DNA from 3 places in the Pantoea sp. LMR881 genome. Region 2 is predicted to be linked to each of the others. Evidence: predicted binding sites of a transcription regulator. Region 2 holds the regulator's gene; each other region holds the start of a gene.
What was found. Region 2 encodes PurR, which represses purine synthesis genes. Its sites were predicted from a motif close to CANGCAAACGTTTGCNTG; they were not measured.
Positions count from the first base shown of each region.

Region 1: the regulator PurR is predicted to act here: its motif matches at 4,911-4,928, upstream of rbsD (D-ribose pyranase).
Region 3: the regulator PurR is predicted to act here: its motif matches at 6,681-6,698, upstream of O3W44_RS11125 (NCS2 family permease).

Region 1 is NZ_JAPVOK010000002.1:2,304,017-2,313,883, reverse strand. It holds gene rbsR (ribose operon transcriptional repressor RbsR) at 1-98, opposite strand, end outside; gene rbsK (ribokinase) at 103-1,032, opposite strand; partial or broken gene rbsB (ribose ABC transporter substrate-binding protein RbsB) at 1,096-1,970, opposite strand; gene rbsC (ribose ABC transporter permease) at 1,997-2,968, opposite strand; partial or broken gene rbsA (ribose ABC transporter ATP-binding protein RbsA) at 2,965-4,471, opposite strand; gene rbsD (D-ribose pyranase) at 4,479-4,898, opposite strand; gene O3W44_RS12635 (YgiW/YdeI family stress tolerance OB fold protein) at 5,080-5,475, opposite strand; gene qseB (quorum sensing response regulator transcription factor QseB) at 5,638-6,309, shown strand; partial or broken gene qseC (quorum sensing histidine kinase QseC) at 6,297-7,669, shown strand; gene kup (low affinity potassium transporter Kup) at 7,666-9,534, opposite strand; gene ravA (ATPase RavA) at 9,827-9,867, shown strand, end outside.
Region 2 is NZ_JAPVOK010000002.1:657,696-667,562, forward strand. It holds gene O3W44_RS04865 (alkene reductase) at 1-634, shown strand, start outside; gene gloA (lactoylglutathione lyase) at 734-1,141, shown strand; gene rnt (ribonuclease T) at 1,268-1,936, shown strand; gene O3W44_RS04880 (Grx4 family monothiol glutaredoxin) at 1,971-2,306, opposite strand; partial or broken gene O3W44_RS04885 (C40 family peptidase) at 2,669-3,440, shown strand; gene cydH (cytochrome bd-I oxidase subunit CydH) at 3,481-3,570, opposite strand; gene purR (HTH-type transcriptional repressor PurR) at 3,852-4,877, shown strand; partial or broken gene punR (DNA-binding transcriptional activator PunR) at 4,874-5,778, opposite strand; gene punC (purine nucleoside transporter PunC) at 5,886-7,085, shown strand; partial or broken gene cfa (cyclopropane fatty acyl phospholipid synthase) at 7,403-8,549, shown strand; gene O3W44_RS04915 (riboflavin synthase subunit alpha) at 8,601-9,254, opposite strand; gene O3W44_RS04920 (MATE family efflux transporter) at 9,457-9,867, shown strand, end outside.
Region 3 is NZ_JAPVOK010000002.1:1,974,929-1,984,795, forward strand. It holds gene O3W44_RS11095 (cation acetate symporter) at 1-522, shown strand, start outside; gene O3W44_RS11100 (YfaZ family outer membrane protein) at 568-1,113, opposite strand; gene O3W44_RS11105 (LrgB family protein) at 1,264-1,959, opposite strand; gene O3W44_RS11110 (CidA/LrgA family protein) at 1,952-2,377, opposite strand; partial or broken gene O3W44_RS11115 (LysR family transcriptional regulator) at 2,479-3,380, shown strand; gene O3W44_RS11120 (Na+/H+ antiporter) at 3,438-5,087, opposite strand; gene O3W44_RS11125 (NCS2 family permease) at 5,235-6,584, opposite strand; gene O3W44_RS11130 (glutathione S-transferase family protein) at 6,946-7,611, opposite strand; partial or broken gene soxR (redox-sensitive transcriptional activator SoxR) at 7,651-8,133, opposite strand; gene soxS (superoxide response transcriptional regulator SoxS) at 8,304-8,729, shown strand; gene O3W44_RS11145 (YjcB family protein) at 9,000-9,281, shown strand; gene O3W44_RS11150 (ATP-grasp fold amidoligase family protein) at 9,337-9,867, opposite strand, start outside.

The sequences.
Region 1 (9,867 bases), 1.6 Mb from region 2:
CGCACGCCATCGCTAACAAAACGATTGTTATTAATGACGTGAGAAACCGTTGAGGTTGAGACGCCCGCTTTGCGAGCGACATCTTTCATGGTGGCCAAGCGATTAATCCTGCTGTTGCATAAAATCATCAATTTCTGCACGCCAGGGTACAGAAGGCTGCGCGCCGGGTCGTGTAACCGCAATCGCGGCGGCGGCATGGGCAAATCGTACCGCGTCGTCTATTGCTTTACCTTCCAGGCGTGCGGTAATAAACGCGCCATTAAACGTATCACCGGCTGCGATGGTATCCACAGCTTTTACGCTAAATCCGGCAATACGCTGACCCTGCCCCTGTTCACTTAGCCATACGCCACGCCGTCCCAGAGTAATTAAAACCGTTGCAATACCTTTGGCATGTAGCACCTCAGCCGCACGCGCGGCATCTTCATCACTGTTCACCGCAATACCCGTCAGGATTTCCGCTTCCGTTTCGTTTGGCGTGATGATATCGACCCGTGATAACAGCGCATCTGACAATTTCGTTGCCGGGGCGGGATTCAGGATCACCTGGGTTTGATGCCGGCGAGCAATTTTCGCCGCCGCCAGCACGCTTTCCAGAGGCGACTCCAGCTGCATAAGCAGCGCGTCAGCGTCGGCAATCAGCTGTTGATGGCGCTCAACGTAATCCACCGTTAATGACGCATTCGCGCCGGGATAGATGCCGATATTATTCTCACCTTCACCATTAACGAAGATCATTGCCACGCCCGTTGACTCATTTTCAATACGTTCAACAGAGGTTACGTCAATGTTGTCCTGCGCTAACTGCTGGCGGATGCGCTCCCCCATGTCGTCGGCACCAACACAGGCGATAAAGGCGATATCAGCCCCGGCACGCCCCGCGGCAACCGCCTGATTAGCGCCTTTGCCACCAAACGCAATTTGATACTGCTTCCCGATCACCGTTTCGCCGGGACGAGGAAAGTGCGCCAAATTAAGAATATGGTCTGCATTGATACTGCCGAGAACAGTCAGCTTTGCGTTTTTGCTCATTGGGAGAGTCCAGAAAGAGTGCGCCACCCTGGAAAGTGGCGCAATGCCCTGCTTTACTTTGATTTATTGGGTAACCAGTTTCAGGTCAACCGGATTCACGGCCTGCACTTTTTGATTTTTCAGCACTTTATCAGCGGTTTCCACGCCAATCATGCCAATTTTATCGGGCATCTGGGCAACGGTCGCTGACAGTTTTCCTGCTTCAACGGCTTTCACGCCATCTGCGGTGCCGTCAAAGCCCACCACGATAACATCGGTTTTACCCGCTGTTTGCAGCGCGCGCAGTGCGCCAAGCGCCATTTCGTCATTTTGCGCAAACACTGCCTGCACATCAGGATGGGCCTGCAGCAGGTTCTGCATGACATTCAAACCTTTAGTACGATCAAAGTCTGCGGGCTGGCTGGCAAGAATCTGGAATTTGTGGGCATCAGCGGCCTGTTTGAAGCCTTCACCACGCTCACGCGCTGCAGAGGTGCCCGCAATGCCCTGTAATTCGATAATTTTAGCGTTTTCACCGACTTTCTTCGCGATATAGTCGCCCGCCATTTTACCGCCAAAACGGTTGTCCGACGCCACGTGACTAACCACTGCGCCTTGTGCTGCAACACGGTCGAGGGTAATCACCGGAATCTTCGCCTGGTTTGCCATTTTCACTGCATTGCCTACCGCATCAGAATCGGTTGGGTTGATCAGCAATAATTTAGTGCCGCGTACCGTCAAATCCTGCACATTAGCCAGCTCTTTTGCTGGGTTGTTCTGCGAATCCAGCACTACAAGGTTGTAACCCAGTTTATCCGCTTCTTTTTGCGCACCCTCTTTTAATGAAACAAAAAGGGGTTATTGAGGGTAGAAACAACCAGCGCGATGGTCTCTTTTGCCATTGCGCTGGCGCTCAGCGTAGCGCCAAGAATGACGGCCAATGCGGTCAACTTTTTCATCATTTCATCCTGTGTAAAGGTCAGAGTTATTTACTGCTTTTATTATCCACCAGCACCGCCAGCAGGATTACCACCGCTTTTACGATCATCTGGTAGTACGAAGAAACACCCATCAGGTTGAGGCCGTTATTCAGGAAGCCGAGAATCAATGCCCCAATCAGCGTTCCCATAATGCGCCCCTTACCGCCCGCCAGGCTGGTTCCGCCCAGCACCACCGCAGCGATAGCGTCAAGTTCATAACCGGTGCCGGCAGTGGGCTGTGCTGAAGAGAGTCGTGCAACTTCAATTGTTCCAGCCAGGGCCGCCAGCATGCCGCTCAGCGCATAGACGATCACCTTCACCCGATTGACATTAATGCCGGATAAGCGCGTTGCGGCCTCATTGCCGCCCAGCGCATAAATGTAGCGACCCAAACGGGTGTGATGCAGCATGTACCAGGCCAGCAAAAAGACGCCTGCCATCAACCACACCGGCGTTGGAATACCCAGCGGACGACCAATACCGAACCAGCCGAACAGATCGGCATTGTCGTTAAAGCCGGTATTGATCGGGCTGCCGTCGGTATACACCATGGTGACGCCGCGCAGCAGTAGCATCATGACCAGCGTGGCGATGAACGCCTGCACTTTGCCGCGTGCAATAATCGTCCCCGTTAGTGCGCCAATTGCCGCGCCTAAGGCCAGCGAGGCCGCAACGGCTACCAGAGCATTCACTTCCAGCCCCACCAGCGATGCCGCTACCGCACCGGTTAGCGCCAGTAATGAGCCGACGGAAAGGTCGATGCCGGACGTCAGAATAACCAGCGTCATGCCTACCGCCATAATGGCGTTGACCGAGGTTTGTTGCAGAATGTTGAACAGGTTAGCGACGGTAAAAAAATTCGGGCTTTGGCTGGCGACAACGGCGATCAGTACGATCAGCGCAATCAGCGATTTTTGCTCCATCAGCCAGGCTTTGCTGAACCAGCGACGGCTGGAAGGTAACGTTTGGGTACTCATACGACTAATTCCTCGCTGTGTTGCTTACCTACGGCTGCCGCCATCAGGCTCTCCTGCGTGGCATGTTCACGGTTAAACTCACCGCTTAAGCGGCCTTCGTGCATCACCAGAATGCGATCGCTCATGCCTAATACTTCAGGCATTTCCGACGACACCAGAATGATGCTGAGCCCTTCAGCCTTGAATTGATTGATTAACTGATAAATCTCTTTTTTGCACCGACATCAACGCCACGTGTCGGTTCGTCAAGGATCAGCACATTCGGGCGTGTCATCAAACCGCGCGCAATCGCCACTTTTTGTTGATTTCCGCCAGATAGCAGGCCAATGGGCTGTTCCATGGAGGGGGTTTTGACGTTGAACAGGCGGATAAAGTCGCCCACGGCCAGTTGCTCTGCGGCGTGCTTGAGGTTGCCAGCGCCGTGGCTGAAGTAACGTAAAGCGGTTAGCGACATGTTCTCTTTACTGACATGCCCAGCACCAGGCCGTCGCGCTTACGATCTTCTGAGATATAGACGATGCCGTTTGCCAGGCCGTCCTGTGGCGAACGCGTAACAATTTCTCGTTCGCCTAACCACACTTTTCCTTCGCTGCGTGGCAGTGCACCGTACAGCACCTTCATGAGTTCGGTTCGGCCCGCGCCCATCAAACCGGACACGCCCAGAATTTCACCTTTACGCAGGCAAAAACTGACGTTATGTACGCCCGGCCCACTGAGATTTTCGACTTTCAGGCGCACATCGCCTGGTGCCTGTTCGAGGTGCGGATACTGATCTTCCAGTTTTCGCCCCACCATCATTTCGATCAGGCTCTCTTCTGTCAGATCGCTAACGGCGCGTTCAGCAATAAACTGACCGTCGCGAAACACCGTAACATCATCACAAATTTCAAAAATCTCTTTCATGCGATGCGAGATATAAACGATGCCGCAGCCCTGCGCTTTGAGTTCTTTGATGACATGAAACAGCGACAGCGTTTCGGTATCAGTCAGCGCATCTGTCGGCTCATCCATAATGATGACCTGCGATTTAAAGCTCAGAACTTTAGCAATCTCGACCATTTGCTGATCGCCAATTGACAGATCGCCTACCAGCTTGTGACTGTTAAACCGCAAATTGAGTCGTTTCAGTAATGCGTCCGCTTCGGCGTACATTCGCTTCCAGTCGATGCGACCCATGCGGTTTACAAATTCACGTCCAAGAAAAATGTTCTCTGCCACGCTAAGCTGTGGGATCAGGTTGAGTTCCTGATGGATGATGCCAATGCCCGCTTCTTGCGACGCTTTCGGCCCGCTAAATGTCGTTTCGTTACCCAGCCACCGTAGCGATCCGGCATCCCGGCTGTAGATACCGGTCAGCACTTTCATCATGGTTGATTTGCCTGCGCCGTTTTCACCCACCAGCGCCATCACACGTCCGGGATAAACCGCCAGCGATGCGCCTTTCAGTGCTTTTACGCCCGGAAACGATTTCTCGATTTCTGTGAGTTGCAATAAAGGTTGCATAACGGCCTCAGAAAGTGACACCGGCGCTCAGGATGACATTCGCAAACGGAGAGCACTCCCCGCTGCGAATGACCGCCTGACTACGCTGAGTGTGTTGTTTGAACTGCTCATGGCTGGTGTAACTTACGGCAATGGTATTTCCCTGGTGCTGTTGCAAGGCTTCGAGCACAGCGATCAGTGCGCTGTGGAGCTGCGGATTGTGCAGCTTAATCTCCTCCGCAATCAGGGCACTCTCAACCTGCATCTCCAGCGCGACAGCATTGACCACCTGTATAAAATCGGGCGTACCTGGGGTAAGCGCCAAATCGATGCGCTGTGGCCCAGCCGGAATCGGCAAGCCAGCATCGGCTATGGTAAGCGTATCCGTGTGTCCCAGACGGGCAATCACAAAGGAGAGTTCAGCGTTTAACAAGCGACCTTTTTTCATCTATTCACTCCACAGCGAAACGTTTCGCTGACAGCAGTGTATGAAAAGCCGTTATCAACTCAATCGTGTAGTAAAAGAAATGTGATCGTTATCGAAACGTTTCGCGCTTAGCGGGAGGGATTTGAGTTAAGCGTGACGTGAAAGAAAAGCAGGACCACCGTAGCGGTCCTGAAGAGAAGGATTAAGGCAGTTTCTTAACGTGTTTGACGTCCAGTTCGATGCTGTTGAAATCTTTATCCAGCTCACCGGTCAGCTCAACACGGTCTTTAGGCGAAATAGTCTGGCCATTCCAGCGTTTATGGTCAATCTCCACTGTCATCGTGCCGGTTTGATCGCGGAACTGATAATCTTCGTCCCCCGTCTGCTTTTCCAGCTGGCCTCGTACCGTGATCCAGCTGTCATCTTTCATCTCTTCAGCCTGCTTTACGGTCACGACGCTGGTGCTGTCAGCATTAAATCCACCCTGTTGCACCTGCGTTTTCGGTGCGTCGGGATCAATAAATCCACCTTGCTGAGCGGCAAAAACCGGGGCGGACGCCAACATGACAATAGCTAACAGTGCAGCTTGCTTTTTCATACTTTCACCTCTTTTTATGAACCTGTTTCCGTTTTGCTGTACCCAGTTAAACACAGAGTTCTTAACGGGATCTTAAGGCGAAAAAAGAGCATTTTTTTGTGAAAGCCGCTGTACAAGCCGCGTCGTGCTTCGTATAACTCGCTTTCACTGAAGGGAAAATCGATGCGCATTTTATTAATAGAAGACGATCGCTTAATTGGCGACGGCATTAAAGCGGGGCTCAGTAAACTGGGTTTCAGTGTCGACTGGTTTATCTCTGGCGAAGCGGGGTATCAGGCATTAGAGGCTGCGCCCTGGGATGCAGTGATCCTTGACCTCTCTCTGCCAGAACGCGACGGACTGGATATTTTACGTCAGTGGCGTCAGCAGGGACACGACGTGCCGGTTTTAATTCTCACAGCACGTGATGCGCTTGATCAGCGAGTGGAAGGTTTGCAACTGGGCGCAGATGATTATCTGTGCAAACCCTTTGCGTTAACCGAAGTGGCGGCACGTTTACAGGCGCTCATTCGACGACGTCATGGCCAACTGCAACCCGAACTTCGCCATGGCAATGTAGTACTTGTACCCGGTAACCACAGCGTGATGGTGGCTGGCACCGCTGTAGAATTAAAAAGCCGCGAACTGGCGCTGCTTGAACTGTTTATGCGCAGCCCTGGCCGGGTGCTGACGCGCAGCCAGTTAGAGGAAAAGCTGTATAACTGGGACGCGGATGTCTCCAGCAACGCGGTAGAAGTTCACATTCATCACCTGCGTAAAAAACTCGGAAGCCGTTTTATTCGTACCGTTCACGGCGTAGGTTATACGCTGGGAGAGGTGGCATGCGATCAATGAGCCTGTTTCTACGCCTGGGTATTGGTGTCGTTTTGCTGCTGGGCATTTGCTGGGGCAGTGCCAGCCTGGGCGCATGGTATAAAACGCGCGAAACGCTCAACGAATTATTTGATACGCAGCAAATGTTGCTGGCTAAGCGCCTGCTCAGCCTGGATTTTACTACGCTGGATAATGTTTCACTGCCAAAAACCAGGCAGTTGCTGCGCCATCATCGCGGCGATCAGGACGACGATGCGCTGGCTTTTGCGGTCTTTAGCCGCGAGGGCAAACACGTACTGGACGATGGTGATAACGGCAAAAATTTACCGTTTGAAGCGGAGTATCAAGGTTTTCACGATACTCATCTAAACGGCGACGACGATCCGTGGCGGGTTGTCTGGCTTACTACGCCAGATAAACAGTTTCGCGTCGTGGTCGGCCAGGAGTGGGAATATCGTGATGATATGACCAGAGATTTAGTGAATGCCAGCGTCATGCCGTGGCTGATCGCGCTGCCTTTTATGTTAATTCTGCTGACTGGATTAGTCTGGTATGAGCTGCGCCCGTTGAAACAGCTGGCGCAAAAACTGACGCAGCGCGCGCCTGATGATGATACGCCCTTACAGACCGGGCGCGTACCGAAAGAGGTACAGCCTCTCATCATTGCGTTAAATGGATTATTCCATCGCATTAACGCCATGATGCAACGTGAACGGCGCTTTACGTCTGATGCCGCTCACGAGCTGCGCAGTCCACTGGCGGCGCTGCAGGTGCAGAGTGAAGTCATTCAACTCGCCACCGATGATGAGGTCATGCGTACCCATGCGCTTCATCAACTGGATGCGGGGATCTCGCGGGCTACGCGGCTGGTTGATCAGCTACTGACACTTTCCCGCGTTGAAGCGGATGATGCCCGCCACGCTTTTAAAACGGTTGACTTGCAGCGAACCTTACAGGAAACGCTTGCTGCCCAATCCCCCTGGCTGATAAAGCCGGTGTGTCATTACGTCTACACGCCCAGGCCAGACCGCTGATCCATGGACATCCGCTGCTGCTCTCATTGCTGGTGCGCAATCTACTCGATAACGCGATTCGCTATACGCCATCGGGCAGTGACGTTGATGTCTGGCTGGAGGCCAACGCTTTGCAAATTGAAGATAACGGCAGCGGCGTCAGCGATGCCGATCTTCAGCGATTAGGGGAGCGTTTCTGGCGGCCACCGGGCCAGGAGAAAAGCGGCAGCGGCCTGGGGTTATCTATAGTGCGAAATATCGCGCAGCTTCATGATATGCAGCTTGCTTTTAGCCAGCGACAAGGCGGCGGGTTGTGCGTTACCTTGCGCTGGTCTGCTCACGCCCAACCAGCGGGCGCATTGGGTTAAATCTCGACCTGCGTTCCCAGTTCGATAACCCGATTGGGCGGGATCTCAAACTGATCGGGTGCGCGCAACGCATTTCGCTGCAGCGCCATGAACAATTTACCGCGCAGGCGTAAATACCACGGACGTTTACCCATAATCAGCGATTCGTGCGACATAAAGAATGAGGTTTCCATCATGCGGCAATTTAATCCTTCCAGCCCACAGCGATGGAATACCTCTTCCACGTTCGGTGTTTCACGCCAGCCGTAGCTTGCCACAACGCGCCAGAAGGTGGGTGAAAGCTGTTCGATGGTAACGCGACGCACATTATGTACGTAAGGTGCATCTTCAGTGCGCAGCGTTAATAACACTACGCGCTCATGCAGCACTTTGTTGTGCTTCAGGTTATGCAACATGGCAAACGGGATGACATTCAGTGCACGCGACATATACACCGCTGTGCCCGGAACCCGTACCGGTGGATTTTTTTCCAGCGACGCAATCATCGCCTCCAGCGAATTGCCGTGTTCATGCAGGCGACGCAGCAGGCGGAAGCGTTCACTTTTCCAGGTTGTCATGATGATAAACATCACTAATCCCAGACAAAGAGGCAGCCAGCCACCGGAGAAAATTTTAATCAGGTTAGCGGTAAACAACGGGACATCAATGCACAACAGCAGCAGCAGAATCAAACCGACCGCCAGCTTTTGCCAGTGCCAGTTTTTCAGCGCCACCGTACAGGAAAGGAATGTGGTCAGCACCATGGTACCTGTTACCGCAATGCCGTAAGCCGCCGCCAGATTGCTGGAGTGTTCGAAGCTGATGATCACAATCAGCACCGCAAAATAGAGTACCCAGTTAATCGTCGGAATATAGATCTGACCCGACTCCATTTCTGAGGTGTGAATAATGCGCATGCCTGGCAGATAACCCAGACGAACCGCCTGACGCGTCAACGAGAACACCCCAGAAATGACCGCTTGCGATGCAATAACTGTCGCCAGCGTCGCAAGGATTAGCAATGGGATCAGCGCCCATTCCGGTGCCAGCAGGAAGAACGGGTTTTTAATCGCCGCAGGATCGCTCAGCAATAACGCCCCCTGACCAAAATAGTTCAGCACCAGCGACGGTAACACCACGGAAAACCAGGCAAGGCGAATCGGCACTTTACCGAAGTGACCCATGTCAGCATAGAGTGCTTCAACGCCGGTTATCGCCAGAACCACAGCGCCAAGCGCGAAGAAAGAGATCGTTTTGTAGTGCAGGAAAAAGTGAGCAGCATGCGCAGGATTCAGAGACTGCAAAACATCGGGGTTTTTCATAATGCCACTGACGCCGAGCACCGCCAGCACAAGGAACCACAACAGCATCACGGGAGCAAACAGCTTACCGACAATGCCGGTGCCGTGTTTCTGGATCACAAACAGCAGCGTCAATACGGCAATGGAGAGTGGCACAATAAAAGGATCGAGCGAGGGCGCGGCAATTTCTAACCCCTCTATCGCCGACATAACGGAGATAGCTGGCGTAATCACCACCTCGCCATAGAAAAAGCTGCCGCCGATCAGCCCCATAATCACCAGTACTGCCGTGGCGCGCCCGGTCGTATTGCGGCCTGCCAGCGACATCAGCGTCAAAATACCGCCTTCACCAGCATTATCAGCACGCATCACGTAGCTGATGTATTTAAGCGATACCACCAGCACTAACAGCCAGAAAATCAGGGATAAAAAGCCAAATACAGCTTCGCGTTCCACACCGAAACCAAACTGACCAGAAAGACATTCACGTAAGGTATACAACGGACTGGTGCCGATATCCCCGTAAACCACACCAATAGCGGCCAGCGTTAATCCACCGAGCGACTGCTTATTTTCCGAGCTCATAGCGTTATCTTTTGTTGGAGTCTAAGAGGCACAAAATCCTCTCGCTCATGCCATCAAAAAGCGCACAGTATGCACGTATTCGCAAAAAAACCTATACCCTGAAACTCTCTGCCTTTAAGCCACCCGGCATTTTTACCTGTTAAAACAGGTAATTAATGTATGTTTTAACCTTGCTGAACCTTCTGAAACAAAAAAGCTGACAGCTATCAACGCTTTCACGCATCATAATCGATAAAGTGTGGTGCTCGCTGAAGCGTGGCGGCTCGACGATAGAAAGGACAATGATGTGATTATGGCTCAACCCCATCTTTTGGCAGAAAGAATTTCTCGCCT
Region 2 (9,867 bases):
AATTCAGCAAATTATTAAAGACTTTGGACAGGCTGCGGCAAATGCGCGCGAAGCTGATTTTGATCTGCTTGAACTGCACTCTGCACATGGCTATCTGATGCATCAGTTTCTTGCGCCCGGGTCAAATCAGCGTAGCGACGAATATGGCGGCAGCATGGAAAAACGCGGCCGGTTTGCACTGGAAGTGGTGGATGCGGTGATTGCTAACTGGTCAGCCGATCGTATTGGTATTCGGGTATCACCGGTTGGCAGTTTCCAGAACCTGGACAACGGCCCGGACGAGGAAGAAGCGGCGCTGTGGTACATTGGCGAACTGGCAAAACGCAATATCGCCTATCTGCACTTATCCGAACCAGACTGGGCTGGCGGCACGCCTTACACGGATACCTTCCGTGAAAAAGTGCGTGAACTGTTCCCGAATACGATTATCGGTGCTGGTGCGTATACGGTAGAAAAAGCAGATGATCTTATCGCCCGTGGGCTGATCGATGCTGTGGCTTTTGGTCGCGATTACATTGCTAACCCGGATCTGGTTGAACGTTTACAGCAAGATGCTCCGCTCAATCCACAACGTCCGGAAAGCTTCTACGGCGGCGGCGCTGAAGGCTACACGGATTACCCAACGCTGTCGTGATTAAACTGCCGTAACGACTTGTTACGGCAGCGGTTATTTTTCTGTGCTGTTCATCGCTATACTTAGCGTTTAAGCCATTTTTCTAATAAAGAGGATGTTATGCGTTTACTTCACACCATGCTTCGCGTTGGCGATTTGCAACGTTCAATCGATTTTTATACTCGCGTGCTGGGCATGCGTTTACTGCGCCAGAGCGAAAACGCTGAATACAAATATACTCTGGCGTTTGTAGGCTATACCGAAGAGAGCGAAGGCGCTGTTATTGAACTGACCTATAACTGGGGTGTTGATAGCTACGATCTGGGCAACGCTTACGGTCACATCGCACTGGGCGTAGATGATGTTGCCGCCGCGTGTGAACGCATCCGCAACGATGGCGGAAAAGTGACACGCGAAGCGGGTCCGGTAAAAGGCGGTTCCACCATTATCGCTTTTGTAGAAGATCCGGATGGCTACAAAATCGAACTGATTGAAAACAAACACGCCGGTCACGGCCTGGGCAACTAAGCCTGCCCTGTTCAGCCTGCTGCGCGGCGGCAGGCTGAAGCATTAACCCATTCCTGTTGGACCTGCTGCACCCAACGCTGTTTTTTGCCATAATGCGCGCTGCCCTTTTTCTGCAATGAGATCCTGATGTCTGAATCGAATTCCCTAAACGCGCTCAATCAACGCTTCCGTGGCTTTTATCCTGTCGTGATCGATGTTGAAACCGCAGGCTTCAACGCAAAAACCGATGCGCTGCTGGAGATTGCCGCGACCACGCTGAAAATGGATGAAGAGGGCTGGCTGCACCTTGACCAGACACTGCATTTCCACGTTGAACCTTTTGTTGGGTCGCTGTTGCACCCAGAAGCGTTAGCGTTTACCGGTATCGATCCCAGCAATCCTTTACGCGGTGCCGTTAGCGAATATGAAGCACTGCATGCCATTTTCAAAATGGTGCGTAAAGGTATCAAAGATACGGGCTGTAATCGCGCCATTATGGTGGCCCACAACGCGACCTTTGATCTCAACTTTATGACCGCGGCGGCAGAACGTGCCAGCCTGAAACGGAATCCTTTTCACCCTTTTGCCACCTTTGATACGGCAGCACTCAGCGGATTAGTATTGGGGCAGACGGTATTGGCGAAAGCCTGTAAAGCAGCAGGCATGGATTTTGACAGTACCCAGGCGCATTCCGCACTTTATGATACTCAGCAGACTGCAATTCTGTTTTGTGAGCTGGTGAACCGTTGGAAACGCCTCGGTGGCTGGCCGTTGCCCTTTGCAGAGGATGATACCGCAGCGCAACCCACCGAATAAAAGCAAAAAAAGGCCGACATTTGTCGGCCTTTTCTTATTCCGCTTCTTTAAACTTCTCAGCGGTTTCTTTGATCAGCGACTGCAATTCGCCACGCTGGAACATCTCCACGATGATGTCACAACCACCAACCAACTCACCATCAATCCACAACTGCGGGAAGGTTGGCCAGTTAGCGTACTTCGGCAGTTCTGCACGAATATCAGGATTCTGCAGAATATCCACGTAAGCAAAACGCTCACCACAGGCCGACAGTGCCTGTACCGCCTGGGCAGAGAAACCGCAGCTTGGCAGTTTCGGCGAACCTTTCATGTACAGCAGGATCGGGTTTTCTGCGATCTGGCGCTGAATTTTTTCTACAGTACTCATAATTGCCTTCCTTAATTCGTTACTTCGTGTTTGTTTATTGTAGCGACTTCACCCTCGGACTCAAAATGAGAATTTGTTGCCCTGGGGTTAAATCGCCATGTTTGTTAAGTCATTTTAAGACGAACCCCCCATCGCGGTTTTAACCGCGATAAAAGCATTAATAATTTGCAATAATTCCGCTGATATAAAGTGCTGAAATTGCTCATTTTCAGCTCAAATGTCAGCCATTAACAGATTAAAAGAAAAAGGACTTACTTTTTTAAAAAAAAACTGGACTAGAATGGCCCCGGCACTGATCCTTGATCAGATTTTTCCAACTCTGTCAGGCGTATTTCTAAGCTGACAGCTCAACCTGTAACCGGACTATGCGTTTACTGATTACGCTTTTCATCCTGGCATTTGCCCAGCTGTTCTTTAACGTGGCTTCTGCTTCACCGCAGGCACCGGTTAATGCCAGTTCGCATAAAGCGGAGACAAAAAGTGCACGTGAAGATGAACGACGCAAGCGACGTCCGGTAAAAGCATCGGTAAAAAAATCACGCCAGGCCACAACGCAGAAACTCAAACTAAAAAAGCAAAACACGTTGGGGTTGCACAACCGACGTCCGCTAAAAAACGCACGCCTAAAACAGCTAAAAAGCGTTACGGCCATCAGCGTTCATCTGACATTGTGGCGGCTAAAAGCAACGCTATCAGCACCATCAAAATGAGTAAGGCTCACCGGCAGCGTTATCAAAAAGCGCGTGAAACCGCGATGGCAAAGCTGATGGGGCAATTGGGTAAACCTTATCAGTGGGGCGGTACCTCGCCTCATACCGGTTTTGATTGCAGTGGATTAGTCTGGTACGCCTACAAAGATTTGCTGAAATTTAAAATCCCACGCACCGCCAATGAAATGTATCATTTGCGTGATGCAGCGCCGGTTAAACGCGAATCCCTGGAAAAAGGCGATTTGGTTTTTTCCGTATTAATGGCCGCGGCACCGCCGATCATGTGGGTGTTTACCTCGGAAATGGCAAATTTATTCAATCGCCACGGACCGGCAAAGATATTCAGATCAGCGCCCTTGGCGAGGATTACTGGCAACGACATTATATCGGTGCGCGGCGTATGATGACGCCAAAAACGATTCGTTAACGTCAGATCAAAAAAGCCGGGAACTGTCCCGGCTTTTTTATTAATGCAGAATCGCGGTAAAGCTAAACACCACAATCATCAGCAGCGCCGCGCCCGTGGTCGCCAGCGCCAGTTTCAGATCGGTACTCATCTCGTTCTCCTTAGTCACACAGTTTGTAGGGATAAGGCATTTTCCCATACGACCCGGTAAAAATCTCGTTTTATCCGCTCAGCCTTGTTAGAATCCAGCCTTTGTTGCGCAACGCGCGCAACGTCGGTTCCGTTCGCAGTCTTCTTTTGGCGTAATTAACCCGCCCAGACGCCTTTTTACCGGCAAAATTACTGCATATTTGCGGGCAAAACCCTTAGCAGACGCAAACGTTTAACATTATGCTTATCAGCGAGTTGCGATAAGTCCGGGAGTCCTTTTTCATGGCAACAATTAAAGATGTGGCGAAACGTGCTGGCGTTTCTACAACGACCGTCTCTCACGTCATCAATAAAACGCGTTTTGTGGCGGAAGAAACGCGCAATGCAGTCTGGCAAGCCATTCAGGAACTGCATTATTCACCCAGCGCGGTTGCCCGCAGTCTGAAGGTGAATCACACCAAAACGCTGGGATTACTGGCGACCTCCAGCGAAGCGCCTTATTTTGCTGAAATTATTGAAGCGGTGGAAAACCATTGTTTCGACAAGGGTTACACGCTGATTTTAGGTAACGCGCACAACGATCTACAAAAACAGCGTGCTTATCTCTCGATGATGGCGCAAAAGCGCGTCGACGGGCTGTTGGTGATGTGCTCAGAGTATCCTGATGATCTGCTAAAAATGCTGGAAGAGAACCGCAACATCCCTATGGTGGTGATGGACTGGGGCGAATCTCGCGCCGATTTTACCGATACCGTTCTGGATAACGCCTTTCAGGGTGGCTATCTTGCCGGCCGCTATCTGATAGAGCGCGGACATCGCGATATCGGTGCAATTCCTGGCCAGCTGGAACGTAACACCGGAGGCGGCCGCCATGCCGGTTTTTTGAAAGCGTTAGAAGAAGCAGGTATTCAGCCCCGCGCAGAGTGGATTGTACAGGGTGATTTTGAGCCAGACTCAGGTTATCAGGCAATGCAGCAAATTCTGTCGCAAAAACAGCGGCCTACTGCGGTATTTTGCGGCGGCGACATTATGGCGATGGGCGCGATCTGTGCGGCTGATGAGATGGGTTTGCGCGTACCACAGGATATTTCCGTCATTGGCTATGATAATGTGCGCAACGCACGCTATTTCACGCCGGCTCTCACCACGGTGCATCAGCCGAAAGCTCAGCTTGGCGAAAAGGCGCTGGAGATGCTGCTGGATCGTATTACCAGCAAGCGTGAAGAGTCACAAACTATTGAGGTCCATCCAACCTTAATTGAACGTCGCTCAGTGGGTTATGGCCCTTTCCGCGACTATCGCCGCTAAACTTCGCTTAACCACTCTTGATTAAGCGTTTGCGCATCACCCAGGTAATTGAGCAACCAGCCCAGCGCCGGTGATGCGCGATCTTCAGCCCAGCTGACGCAGCAAGGGCTTTCCGGAAAAGCGACTGGCAGCGTCAACTCCACTAACTCGCCTGCATCAAGCAGCGGATGTGCCAGATGGCCCGGCATCATTGCCACACACAATCCTCCCAGCACACAATCCAGCCCGGTTTGCCAGTCCGGCACCACCAGCCGACGCTGATTATCTAACGTCCAGGTCATGCGGCGTGGCAAAGCCCGTGAGGTATCTTCCAGCACCAGTGAAGGCCAGCGCCGTAGCGTGTCATCATCGAGCTGGCTTTCCTGTGTCAATGGATGGTTATGCCTCACCACGCAACGCCAGTTCAGCGCCCCCATATCCTGAAAGGCAAAACGCCCTCCCACCGGAATGGCCTGCGTTGCACCGATCGCCACATCGACACGCCCGTCAGCCAGCGCATCCCAGACACCATTAAAAACTTCATAGCTAATGTGTAATTCCATGTCCGGGAAGTGGCGATAAAAATCTTTACCAGCTGTCGCGTGCGTTCAGGTTTGACAATGCAGTCAACTGCAATGCTCAACTGACCGCGCCAGCCATTGGCCAGCTGCTGGCATTGCCGTCGGGTAGCCAGCATTTTTTTGATGACGCTCCGCCCTTCACGTACAAAATGCTCACCCGCCGGGGTTAAAACTACTTCACGATGCTGGCGTTCAAATAAGGGCACCGCCAGCCAGGTTTCAAGCTGACGCACGGTATAACTAATAGCAGAAGGCACACGATGCAGCTCCTGCGCAGCGGCGCTAAAACTTCCGCCTCTGGCCACGGCATCAACCACTTCTAACGCATATTCTGACCACATAATCTGCCTGCAAAAAATTTAACAGCAATCGGCAAATATTAGCGTTTCACAGCACGAAGTGCACCTTTTACACTCTGCCGCGTTCATTGCTTAAAAATGAGAACCTAATGTTAACCAATAAAACATTCATGCCTTATCTTGCCCTGCTCAGTATGTTGGGCTTTTTAGCCACAGACATGTACTTGCCTGCCTTTGGTGCGATGCAGCAAACCTTTAATACGACACCCGGCATCATCAGCGCCAGTATGAGTCTGTTCCTCGCGGGGTTTGCCTGTGCGCAACTTTTCTGGGGACCGCTGTCCGATCGTATCGGTCGTAAACCTGTACTGCTGGCGGGCCTGGGATTATTTGCTCTCGGTTGCGCCGGGATGTTATGGGTAAACAACAGTGTATTGATGCTGCTGCTGCGTTTCATTCAGGCTGTTGGGGTGTGTGCTGCTGCAGTAAGCTGGCAGGCTTTGGTTGTCGATCGTTATTCACCGTCTCAGGCCAATAAAGTTTTTGCAACCATTATGCCGTTAGTCGCGCTGTCGCCAGCGTTAGCGCCGCTGGTCGGTGCCTGGCTGATCAGCCATTTCCACTGGCGTTCAATTTTTTTGCTTCTGACTGCTGTCGCCCTGATGCTGATCCTCGTGACATTGCGTTTACCGACAGTGCATAAAACGGTGGATGGAAAAACTAAACAGCCTGGTTTTATTACCCTGTTACGTTCGTCAGTCTACAGCGGCAACGTCTTGATCTATTCCGCTTGCTCTGCCAGCTTTTTTGCCTGGCTTACCGGCTCGCCGTTTATTCTGGCTGCTATAGGCTTAACGCCAGCGGATATTGGCCTTAGCTATATTCCGCAGACTCTTGCGTTTTTACTTGGTGGGTTTGGCTGCCGCGCCCTGCTCAACCGACTGAACGGTAAACAACTTTTGCCCGGGCTGCTGGCGCTTTACAGCCTGAGTATTCTGGCGCTGTTTGCCGTTTCGCTGGCCGGAATGAATAATTTGCTCGCGTTATTGTTGCCGTTTTGCGGCATGGCGTTAGCGAACGGGGCTATTTATCCCATCGTGGTCTCCAGCGCCCTGCTGCCTTTTCCTCACGCCACCGGTAAAGCCGCGGCGCTGCAAAATACCCTACAGTTAGGTTTATGCTTTATTGCCAGCCTGGCGGTCTCTGCAGGACTTCAGCATGCGCTTATTACCACCACGCTTATTATGGCGCTGACCATTTTGCTGGCATTACTGGGCTATCGCCTGCAGCGTTATTCTGGCGCACAAACTGACATTGCCTCCTCCAAAACTGCCTGCCAGGATAATTAATAAGACGGCATTGTTTTTAGTTAGCACCCTAACAATAAGCCGTTGAATATTGACCCGCGTGAGAATATACTCATTCGGGTCAATAAATCTGCACCAAATCAACAAGATAATAGCAGGAAATTTTTGGCGACCTTGTCGCTGGGATGGTGTCTGCACGATGTACGTTATCGTTGTGTCAGACTGAAATTGTTCCGTTTCAATCCTCTGTAATACGTCGGATATCTGGCGCACGGGCCATTCCGTGACTTTTCTCACAACCCTGGAGAAATTGACTATTCTTTTTCTCAGGTTCAGGTCGGACAGGTGATGGAGAAGCTATGAGTTCATCGTGTATAGAAGAAGTGAGCCTTGAACAAAACCATTGGTATCGTATCGTTCATGAATTGGTGGAACAGGCTGATATCGAAATCAACGGCTCTCGCCCTGGGATATTCAGGTAAATAACCCTGAATTTTTCAAACGTGTCTTACAGGAAGGTTCGCTCGGCTTGGGTGAAAGCTATATGGACGGTTGGTGGGAATGCGAGCGGCTGGATATGTTTTTCCACCGCGTGCTTAAACATAAACTCGACCAAAAGCTGCCACACCATTTCAAAGATACGTTGCGTATCGCTGCCGCTCGCCTGACTAATCTACAGTCCAGGAAGCGTGCCTGGATCGTCGGTAAAGAGCATTATGATCTGGGAAACGATTTGTTTTCACTGATGCTCGATCCTTACATGCAATATTCCTGCGGTTACTGGAAAGAGGCCTCCACGTTAGCGGAAGCGCAGGAAGCCAAATTAGATATGATTTGTCGCAAATTGCAGCTGGAACCCGGTATGTCGCTTTTAGATATCGGTTGTGGCTGGGGGGACTGGCCGCCTATGCGGCACGGCATTATGGCGTCGCGGTTCATGGTGTTACCATTTCAGCCGAACAGCAGAAAATGGCACAGCACCGCTGTGAAGGTTTAGACGTTACTATTCTGCTGCAGGATTATCGTGACCTTAATCAGCAATTTGATCGTATTGTGTCTGTCGGTATGTTTGAACACGTTGGCCCCAAAAATTACGCGACCTATTTCGATGTCGCTGATCGTAATTTAACGCCAGACGGGTTATTTCTGTTACATACTATTGGCGCAATCAAGACGAATATGAATGTTGATCCCTGGATCGACAAATATATTTTCCCTAATGGCTGTTTACCTTCCGTTCGTCATATTGCTGATGCCAGCGAGCCACATTTCATTCTTGAAGACTGGCATAATTTTGGCGCGGATTATGACACGACATTAATGGCCTGGTATGAACGCTTTTTGCAGGCATGGCCGCAACTGGAAGGTAACTATGGTGAACGCTTCAGGCGTATGTTCTCCTATTATCTCAACGCCTGTGCAGGCGCGTTCCGCGCACGGGATATTCAGTTATGGCAAGTGGTGTTTAGTCGCGGTGTTGAAGGCGGATTACGCGTCGCGCGTTAAGTAAGATAATAAACAATAAAGGCGCATAAGCGCCTTTTTAATTTGTCAGCGTTATTCCTGATGAGGCTGTTCCGCTAATGCTTTCAGGGCGGCGGCATCACGTTGCGCCAGTACGCGCTCCACCGTCTCGACTATTGCCTGAGTGTGGGGGTCGATTTCAATATTAACGCGATCACCAAAGCTTTTTGCGCCTAGCGTAGTGCGCTCTAACGTTTCAGGAATCAGGTAAACGCAAAATTTAGTTTTCATCACATCGCCAACGGTCAGGCTAATACCGTCAATGCCAACAAACCCTTTGTGCAGAATATATTTCATCTGCAAAGGATCCTGAATTTTAAACCACACTTCCCGATTATTTTCTGACTGAATAATTTTGCAGATTTCAGCGGTGGTCATAATATGACCTGACATTAAATGCCCACCGATCTCATCGCTGAACTTCGCTGCGCGCTCAATATTGACTACGTCACCCTGTTTTAAATCGCCGAGGTTGGTCACGCGTAACGTCTCTTTAATAAGGTCAAAACTTACTAAATCGCCGTCAATGGCCGTCACGGTCAGACAGCAGCCGTTGTGCGCTACCGATGCGCCTAACGCTAAGCCCGGCAGTAATTCTGGCGGGAGTCTGACAATATGAGTGCGGAACAGCTCTTTTTCTTCAATGGACACAATTTCTGCGGTGCCCTGCACAATACCGGTAAACATAGTCGTTGCCTCTGCGAAGTTTACGCTAGTTTATCACAGCTAAAGCAAGCTGTTAGGTTTCAGGCGTGTCCGGCTCTTTACAGCCCGAGAAACCGCATTGTGTGACAAAGATTGGAGAAACTTATTACGCCAGTTACACTAGGTCGCGCTCTTCTTTGGGGCTTATTCGCTCTCTTGTTTAACTATTAAGTCAGGTGCTTACGTGCAGAAGTATTTAACAGAAGCGCGTCAATTGCTGGCCCTTGCGATTCCTGTCATCCTGGCTCAGGTGGCTCAAACCGCAATGGGATTTGTGGATACCATTATGGCCGGCGCGGTGAGCGCCACGGATATGGCCGCCGTTGCTGTCGGCACGTCTGTTTGGCTTCCGGCCATTCTGTTTGGTCATGGTCTTCTTCTTGCATTGACGCCCACCGTTGCGCAACTCAACGGTTCAGGCCGCCGCGAACGTATCGCTGAGCAAATTCGTCAGGGTTACTGGCTGGCATCTTTCGTGGCTATTTTTATTATGCTCGTGCTATGGAATGCCGGCTATTTGATCCGGGCAATGCACGATATCGATCCGCTTTTAGCACAAAAAGCGGAGGGATATCTTCATGCCTTGCTGTTTGGC
Region 3 (9,867 bases), 1.3 Mb from region 2:
GCGGGCGCATCAGCAGTCTCACACGATCTCTATGCCAGCGTTTACCGTAAAGGCCAGGCGAATGAACGTGATGAACTGCGCGTGTCGAAAATCACCGTGCTGGTATTAGGCGTAGTGGCTATCGCGTTGGGTATTTTGTTTGAAAAACAGAATATTGCATTTATGGTTGGCCTGGCGTTCTCCATTGCAGCAAGCTGTAACTTCCCGATTATTCTGCTGTCAATGTACTGGTCAAAACTGACCACGCGCGGAGCAATGGTGGGTGGCTGGTCAGGATTGATTACCGCAGTGGTATTAATGATTCTCGGTCCAACAGTTTGGGTGCAGGTATTAGGACATGCTACGCCAGTTTATCCGTATGAGTATCCGGCGCTGTTCTCAATGCTGATCGCGTTTGCGGGCACCTGGTTTTTCTCTCTTACTGATAATTCAGCACAGGGTACAGAAGAACGGGGTCGCTTCCAGGCACAGTTTGTTCGTTCACAGACGGGTGTCGGTGTTCAGCAAGGCAAAGCGCACTAAAAAGGCGGCTCACCTGATGGTGAGCCGCCTTTTTCTTAAACGCCGTTAGAAACGCAGTGACGCGCCGACATAAGGGCCATCGACCAGTACGTTATCTTTACGGTTACCTTTGTTGTTCAGCTCAATGTACTGATAACCCACACGCAGATTCAGCATTGAAATCGGTGTGAAGCTCAGGCCACCCGCCGCTTCCTGATAGCTGTCGAGATGATCGGTAAAGCCCTCTGGCGCATAGTAATACTCGCCGTACAGGCCCCACATGGTGTTGAAGTTATAGGCGGCACCTGCACCGACCGCCAGCGCAAAACCATCTTTTCCATCTTCAGGATGGGTGAAGATTGCTTTTGCGGTCGGCGCCAGACGCAGCGGACCGATATCCAGGTTATAACCCAGACCTGCACCGTAAGTGCTGCCATCATGATCGCTACGCAGCCAGTTACCTTTGAGAAACAAGCCCGGCGACGCAGTGCCAAGACCAAGGTTCAGGTTAGTGTTGTGCTCACCCACATCCACACTGCCTTCGATTGCCTGTGCTGCACCGCTCAATAAAACCAGCCCCAGTGCGCTTCCAGTAACAAGTTGCTTTAACATGATTCCACTCCGTGAAGGACAATTAATTCGGCGGAAAGGGTAACAGCCTGAAACAGAGAGACAACTTATTTTGACAAGCTTTACGTAAACGGACATGTCTCAGAGAGGAGACAACAGCCAGAAAGTGGCTGTTGCCTTAGCGGAAGAAGGTTAAAGCGCCCACATCAAATGACCAATAAGCGGTGCCAGAAGCACGGTGACGACGCCCGACAGCATCATCACCAGGCTGGAAACCACGCCTTCCTGCTGACCAAGTTGATAGGCACGCGCCGTTCCGGCACCGTGTGACGCCGCGCCCAGACCCGCACCTTTTGCGACGCCCTGTTTGATCGCAATGCGCAGGAACAGCACATCGCCCACCGCCATGCCAAACACGCCGGTAATCACCACAAACAATGCCACCAAATCGGGCTGTCCGCCGATCGGCTTAGCCGCGGCCAGCGCGAAAGGTGTTGTAATAGATCGTACCGCCAAACTGCGCTGAATGGACTCTGGCAGCATTAACAGCCGTGCCAGCCAGACTGAACTACACACGGCGACAACGGTTGCGGTTAACACGCCCGCACTTAACGAAAGCCAGTGACGTTTGATGATCGCCATGTTTTCATACACCGGCACAGCAAAAGCCAACGTAGCCGGTCCCAGCAGCCACAGCAGCCAGTGGCTTTCGGCAATATAATCCTGCCAGCTAATGTGCGTGACCAGAAGCAACGCCACCAGCAGCAGCGGTGTCATCACCAGCGGCATCAATATCAGCGTACGCCAGCGGCGATAGAGCCGTTTGTTGAGATAGTAGATCAGTAATGTCACCGCGACACACAGCAGGCTCATTATCAAATCACGCATCATTGCCCTGCTTACGCGCCGCACGCGCCACTTCATAGCGATAGATGCGATCAACCACCCATGCTGTTGAGGCCAGCACCAACAGCGTACTGATAGCGATTACCACACAGATGCGCCAGCCTTCTACCCGCAGCAGATCGCCATAATTAACCACCGCCACCACGGCAGGAATAAAGAACAGCAACATTTCAGCCAGAAGCCAGTTTGAACCCGCCTTTACCCAGCTCAGCGGCACGATGCGCGTCACAATCAGTACCAGCATCAGCAGCATGCCCACGATATTGGCCGGTAGCGGCAACTGCAGCCAGCTCACCAGATGATCGCAGGCGATAAAGACGCCGATATACAAGGCTAACTGTAGCGGCAGGCTAAATCGTTGCAGCTTGTCCGTTCTGCGCGGACTCAAGGCTAACGCCATTTTTTCTCCCCGTTAAATTTAACCAGCCCAGTATAAATCGCAGACAGAAGGTGAAAAAAATGAATTAATATTATTCAAATCATGCCAAACAGGAATAGTTTATGGATGTCCGCGCCCTGCGCTACTTCACTGAAGTGGTACGCCAGCAAAGTTTTACCCGCGCCGCGCAAAAGCTGTTTGTTACTCAGCCGACCATCAGCAAAATGTTGCGTCAGTTAGAAGAGGAGTTAGGCTGCACCTTGATCCTGCGTGATGGTCGTCGACTGCACCTCACCGACAGTGGCCAGGCGGTGTATCAGCGCGGACTGGCAATTTTGCAGGAGTTTCACCAGCTAGAAGCTGAAATTGGCGACATTAATCAGCTTAAAACCGGAGAGCTACGGCTGGGCATTCCCCCATGGTCGGCATGCAAATTGCCGGTTCGATCTCAGCATTTCGCCGTCGCTATCCTGGCGTTGAGTTAAAAATTTCTGAGTTTGGCGGTTTAACCGTGCAGCAGGCGGTTCTGGCAGGCAGCCTGGATATTGCGCTTACTGCGTTGCCAGTCGATGCTGAATTACCTTTGAATACCCTGCCACTGATGCACCATCCGCTCTGTGTGCTTTTACCCCGTCGTGCCGAATGGCTGAACCGTACTCACCTTGCCTTGCCTGAACTGGCCGAACATCCGCTACTGATTTTCAACGAAGAGTTTTCACTTAACCGGCAGCTTATGAAGGCGTTTCAGCGCCTCGGCGTTACCCCAAATATTGCCGTGCGCAGCGGTCAGTGGGATTTTCTGGCGGCAATGGTACAGGCAGAGATGGGGCTGGCGATCCTGCCGGAGCCTATCTGCCAGCGGCTGGACAAGCAATCGCTGCTTTGGCTGCCGCTGGAGTCAGAACTGAAGTGGAGTCTGGGGCTGATTTGGCGCGAAGGCAGTTATTTGTCGCGCAGCGCACAGGCGTGGATTGCCTGCTGTCGGGAGTACTGGCCGGATAATGCACCGCGCCTTTCTGTCTGAATCTCCAGGCTGTAAACAGGGAAACGGGGTCCTTTTCTACAGCCTGAAGGCTCAGGATCACTCTTCTTTCGTCACCAGTAACGCTTCCAGCAGGTCGAGATCGTGCAGTAACTTCTGCATGATTTCGTTGGAAATCTGCTGAGTGGCACGTAAATGATAAACTTCCGCGCGTTCGGCGCGCAGTGCTGTCAAACGGAAACGCCGTTCAAGGTTTTCAGCAAACAGCGCATGTTCCATATCATTTTTGCCTTCCGCCCGGCGTCGCAGGTTACCAATGATACGCAGACTGACCTCTTTAAGCAGTTCAGGATCGATGTTTTCATTAGTATCATTTTCCAGCCGTGACTCCATCTTATGCAGACTTTCAATTGCCACACTGGCCATCACGGCGCGGGCATTTTGCAGTTCGCGACGATGGCTTGATTTATCAATGCCGTCGTAACCGCGCAGCAGTATCGGCAGGATAATGACGCCAACCAGCAGCGAGAGCAGAATGACGCCGGTGGCGATAAACACCAGCTCATAGCGTGCCGGGAACGGTTCACCGGTGCTCAGAAGCAGCGGAATAGAAAGCACACCCGCCAGGGTGATCGCACCACGGACGCCAGCGAAAGAGGCAATCCACAGCTCTTTCAGAGAATAGTTGCCGAACTCCATCGGTTTTTTCTTTAGCAGACGCTTACTGAAACGCTGCATGATCCACAACCAGCCAAAACGCACCACCATTAGCGCCAGGTAGACCAGCCCGATATCAGCGAACAGTACCCATAATTCGACGTTAGGATCGGCATTGGCCGTGTCGATGGACGTCTGGAGAATGTCTGGCAGTTGCAGACCAAGCATCAGGAATACCATGCCGTTAAACACGAATTCCAGCATCTGCCACACGCTGTTCGCACGTAAACGCATCGCCAGCGGGGCCTGACGAATAATACCGGAGCGCGTAATCGTCATACCCGCCGCAACGGCGGCAAGGATGCCAGACACACCTAAATGCTCGGCAATCAGGTAAGAAGCAAACGGCAGCAGCAGCAGTAATACGGTTTGCGTAGCCGGATCGTCACCGCTCCAGCGACTCAGCAGGCGCAACGATTTACCATACAACCAGCAAACGGCAACACCGGCGACTAAGCCGCCCACCGCAACTTTCAGGAATTCAACGCTGGCCCCGCCCCAGCTAAACACCATGGTTCCCATCGCGACGGCGACGGCGAACTTAAGCGAAACCAGGCCGGAAGCGTCATTCATTAACGCTTCGCCCTGCAATATCGACATGATTTTTTTCGGGATGCGACCTTCGCCCACAATGCCAGAAAGCGCCACGGCATCGGTCGGAGAGAGCACCGCTGCCAGAGCGAAAGCGGGGATCAAGGGAATGCCAGGCACCATCCAGTGAATCAGGTAACCGATGCCAACCACGGTGATCAATACCAGAACCAGAGCTAAACCGATGATTTCGCGACCGTGATGCAGGAACTCACTGATCGGCGTTTTCCAGCCGTCAGCAAACAGCAGCGGCGGAATAAACAGCACCAGAAACAGTTCCGGGTCAAAGTCGACATGTAAACCAAAGGTCGGCCAGGCGAGTAGCGCACCGGCGGCAATCTGGACCAACGGCAAGGGAATTTGAAAAGGGAGAATGCGAGCAGCGACGCCAGAAAGCGACACGACCAGCGTCATAATGAGAATAGTAAAAAAGATTTCCATGCTTTCCTTAAGCGCCTTCAACTCTTTCAGTCAATGTTGTGACGCTAAAGTGTAAAACAATCCGCCAGCAACGGGGATTGCTACACGTGCGGCAAACAGGAAAAAGAGGAATATTCCGGACGTGCGGCTGCACGCCCGGTTGAGAAGTCAGATCGCCCAGCCGCCAGCGTAAAAGGTTACCAGGGCAACAGCGATGATCACGGTGCCGGCATTCAGCTTGCGCCACTCTCCGGCAAACAGACGTCCAACGACCAGTGCAGCAAAGCCCAGCATGATGCCGGTAACAATGTTGCAGGTAAGAACGATAATGACCGCCGTGAGCAGACCCGCCATCGCATCCACAAAATCGTTGAAGTCAATTTTTGCTACGTTACTTAGCATCAGCAGGCCGACATACATCAACGCCGGTGCGGTGGCATAAGCTGGCACTAAATACGCCAGCGGCGACATGAACAGGATCACCAGGAAAAGCAGACCGACGACAATAGCCGTCAGGCCGGTTTTTCCGCCTGCCGCCGTACCCGCTGCGGATTCGATATAGACAGCTGCCGGTGATGCGCCCACTAAACCAGCAAACAGGCTGCTGACCGAATCGGTAGTCAGGGCACGCCCACCATTGATAATTTGCCCCTCTTTATCCAGCAAGTTTGCCTGGCCAGCCACTGCGCGAATGGTGCCTGTGGCATCAAACACGGCGGTCATCACCAGCGCCAGTACGCTGGGCAACACAACCGGCTGCAACGCTCCCGTGATGTCGAGGCTGAAAACTAACGACTGACCACTGGCATCGCTAAGACTGGGTAAGGCAAACAACCCCTGATACGTAACTGCGGGATCAAAAATCAGGCCCAGCACGGAGATGGCGATGATTGTCAGAAGAATGCCCCCAGGCACACGACGCTTCTCCAGCCCAATAATAGCCGCCAGTCCTGACAGCGTCATGAGCACCGGGAAAGCGTTAAAGTCACCAAGCGATACCGGTAAGCCAGGGGCCGGGTTTTTCACCACTAATCCCACACCGTCAGCGGCAATCAGCAACAGGAACAAACCGATACCGACGCCTGTACCATGCGCCACCCCCATTGGCAGATTGCGTAAGATCCATGAGCGAATACCGGTCACCGAGATAAAGGTAAACAGCACCCCCATCAGGAACACCGCCCCGAGAGCGACAGGTACGCTGATTTGCTGACCGAGCACTAAGCTGAACGCGGTAAAAGCCGTTAAGGAGATAGCGCAACCGATCGCCATCGGCAGGTTAGCCCATAATCCCATGATGATGGAGCCAAAGCTGGCGACCAGACAGGTGGCGACAAATACCGCCGTCGGTGAAAAACCGGCTTTACCCAGCATGCCGGGAACGACGATAACCGAATAGACCATGGCCAGAAACGTGGTCAGTCCCGCCAGGATTTCCTGACGTACACTGCTGCCACGCGCAGAAATGGCGAACCAGGCGTCCAGTTTTCCACTGGCCGGGCGTGATTCAATTGACATATTTGAGCCTCAAAGATTTTTGTTGTGTGGATCGCCCTGCGACCGCCGCCCTGAAATTCCCTGGGTAATATCTCTGTACCAACCGGCAAAAGAGAGAGGGCAAACGTTTACCTTGCCGCAAGTCATTGCCCATCTTCAGACGAGCAAACAGAAAGGCAAACGATTATCCGGCGTTTGCTGGCACATTTTCAACTGCTTAATAGTCAATAATCAGGATAAAGATTGCGTTGGAGTTTAAAGAAGACCGGCTTGCTCTGTTGCGCAACAGACTGTACGCAAGGTTTGCGCATTGATGTAACAGGATTTTCTTATGATGAAGGGCGTTGCGCAACAGATGAGGCCACGCAACGTAAGAGAGGATTCAACCCGGCAGACTGATATCGCCGCCCTGCTCAATGGCACGGTGCCAGGCAGCACGCTGTTGGACTGTTTCCAGCCATTGTCGGGTAGCAGGCATATCGGCAAGTCCGCCGCGCTGACTCAGCGCCATGAGCGGGAAACTCATTTGAATATCAGCGATGCTGAAACGCTTACCGGCAAAGCAGAGATGCGTAGCGAGATGCTGCTCAATCATTTCCCTGTGTGGTTTAAGCTGTTTATCGAGAAACGCTTTCTGAACACCTTTACCTAACGCACCGCCAACGGGCCGCAGTAACCAGGGAACCGGTGCCTGACCAAGCCGCCCAAAAATCAGTTTCATTACCAGCAGCGGCATGAGCGATCCTTCTGCATAGTGCAGCCAGTAGCGCGCCTGCAGCACTTCTTGCTCATCGGCCAGCTTCAGCCGATATTCTGCATCATACTTATTTTCCAGATACTCCAGAATCGCACCCGATTCTGCAATCACCCGGTTTTCATCGGTAATCACCGGTGATTTGCCTAACGGATGAACTTTTTTCAAGGCTTCCGGGGCCAGCATGGTCGATTCGCGCTGGTAGCGTTTAATCTGATACGGGACGTCCAGCTCTTCCAGTAGCCACAACACGCGATGCGAACGCGAATGTTCAAGATGGTGAACAGTGATCATCATGGTTCCCTGTTTAGCGACATCAACCAAGTATAGACATCACTCACGCTCCGCCAGCTTGTCATCCTGTTCAGGATTGAGCAGCACCGCACCTGAACCCTGCTGCGCCAGTCGGTCGCCTGGATTGCGTAAAGGGCAGTCACGCATTGAAAGGCAGCCACAGCCGATGCAGCCATCCAGATCGTTGCGAAGGCGCGTCAGAGTTTCGATGCGTTTATCCAGCTCCTCGCGCCAGTGCTGCGTCAGCGCATCCCATTCGTGTGCCGACATACGTTTATCGGCAGGAATATGTTCCAGGCTGTCGCTGACCGTAGCTAAAGGGATCCCGATGCGCTGTGCAATCTTAATGATCGCCACGCGACGCAGCACATCACGGCTGTAACGCCGCTGATTGCCGCCGTTACGCGTGCTGGAAATTAGCCCTTTCGTTTCATAAAAATGCAGCGCCGAAACAGCAACTCCGCTACGTCGTGCGACTTCACCTGGGGTTAATACCGGTTTTGGGTAGTTGCGATCTTTTTCATTTGGCTCTTTACCTCAAGTTAACTTGAGGAATTATACTCGCTTCCCATCAGAACGGCATAATCTCCTTTTCCTTTAATCATTGATGTATTCGCCAGGCGCTGGATCAGCAGAACCCACGTCTGGAAAACAGCCAATATGACGGGAAAAATCACCAGAAGGATGTGACTATGATTCAAGAAGAGATCATTCATTCCCTGACACACTGGATCGACGAAAACCTGGACAAGTCTTTGTCTATTGATGAAGTGGCAGCCAAATCAGGTTATTCGAAATGGCATCTGCAACGTATGTTCCGTAGCGTTACGAAACAGACGCTGGGTGGATATATTCGTGAACGCCGCCTGACGCTGGCTGCGGAAGCCCTGCGCCAAACGCAGCGCCCTGTTTTTGATATTGCCATGCAGTATGGCTATGACTCGCAGCAAACGTTCTCGCGCGTTTTCCGTCGCCAGTTCTCTCAAACGCCTACCGCTTATCGCCACACTATGCGTCGTCAGGCCATTCAGCGTCCGCGTCTGTTCAACTTTGATTGCAGCGAGAGTATGGCCAGTTTTACTCAACGGACCACCGGTGAGTGCTGCCCGGTTCGGTGATTTTCTGTGCGCCTACCCTGGGCGCGCCTTTCTTTTGTTTTCCTTCAGCTTTTCCCCTCTTCTCGCTTTACGCTTAAACTTCAATCAAATTTTTTCTACCATACAAGATACAAATTTTGTTCAAAGTTTAAAATCGAGTGATATAATGTGAGCCAAGTCACATTATGACCTTGGGTTGACGACAAAAAGAGACTACCTGACATCTCTTTGTGCCGCCGGTGATGTCCGCAGATTGTCAGGAATTCCTACTGATTTATTGAGGTCCAGCCGATGGCTACGTTAACCACCAGTCTACTTGTTATGCGTTGGGAATTGCTGAGCGCCGTCATGATGTTTTTTGCCAGCACCCTGAAAACGAAACTTCGTCAGGAGAGCCATCACGTTATGGCATTTATGTGCGGCGGCGTTGGTTTAGCAATGACCTGCTGGTTTGTGACCGGCTTGATGGGCATTACCCTGAGCATGGACAATGTGCATAACTTCATGGAAATTTCAAAAAACGCCTTCATTCAGGCGATGAGTCAGGCGCCTGCTGACTGGCCAATGCCTTGATTTTTTCCCAATAAAAAACCCCGCTAAGCGGGGTTTTTTACATTGCTGTGTATACCTAAATTTTCTTCAACAAGGCAGGAATATTAACATCCCCTACTGTGACGCCCGGTCTCTGCGTGCCGCGGCGATCCTGAATCCACATGTCTCCCATTATTTGATTTAATCCACGATCTAACCCGGTCACCAAACCTGCGCCTGGCGTGAATGTCAGTTCGCCGAAATAGATGCGCTCTTCATGGATATACCAGTCAACGCGCACATAATCGAAATCGCTGGCTAACTTTTTGCTCAGAGCAAGCGCATGTTGCAGCGAAGGCATAACGTCAGAAATGTCTAAACCAGTATCACGGATTTTATGGAATGCCTCGTCAAGGTTATTCACATAGAAGTTCATCGACAACAGCGGCTGGCAGCGGTTGTAGATAACCTGCAGCACATATTCAAACCGGCCATCACGCTTGTTAAACATGTGAAACTTGTAATCAATCGGTGCACTTTTGCCGTCGCCAATATATTGCTCAACTAAAATGCGCGGCTTGATGTAGCGATAATGAATTTCGCGGGCTTCGTTAGCAAAATCGGTTTT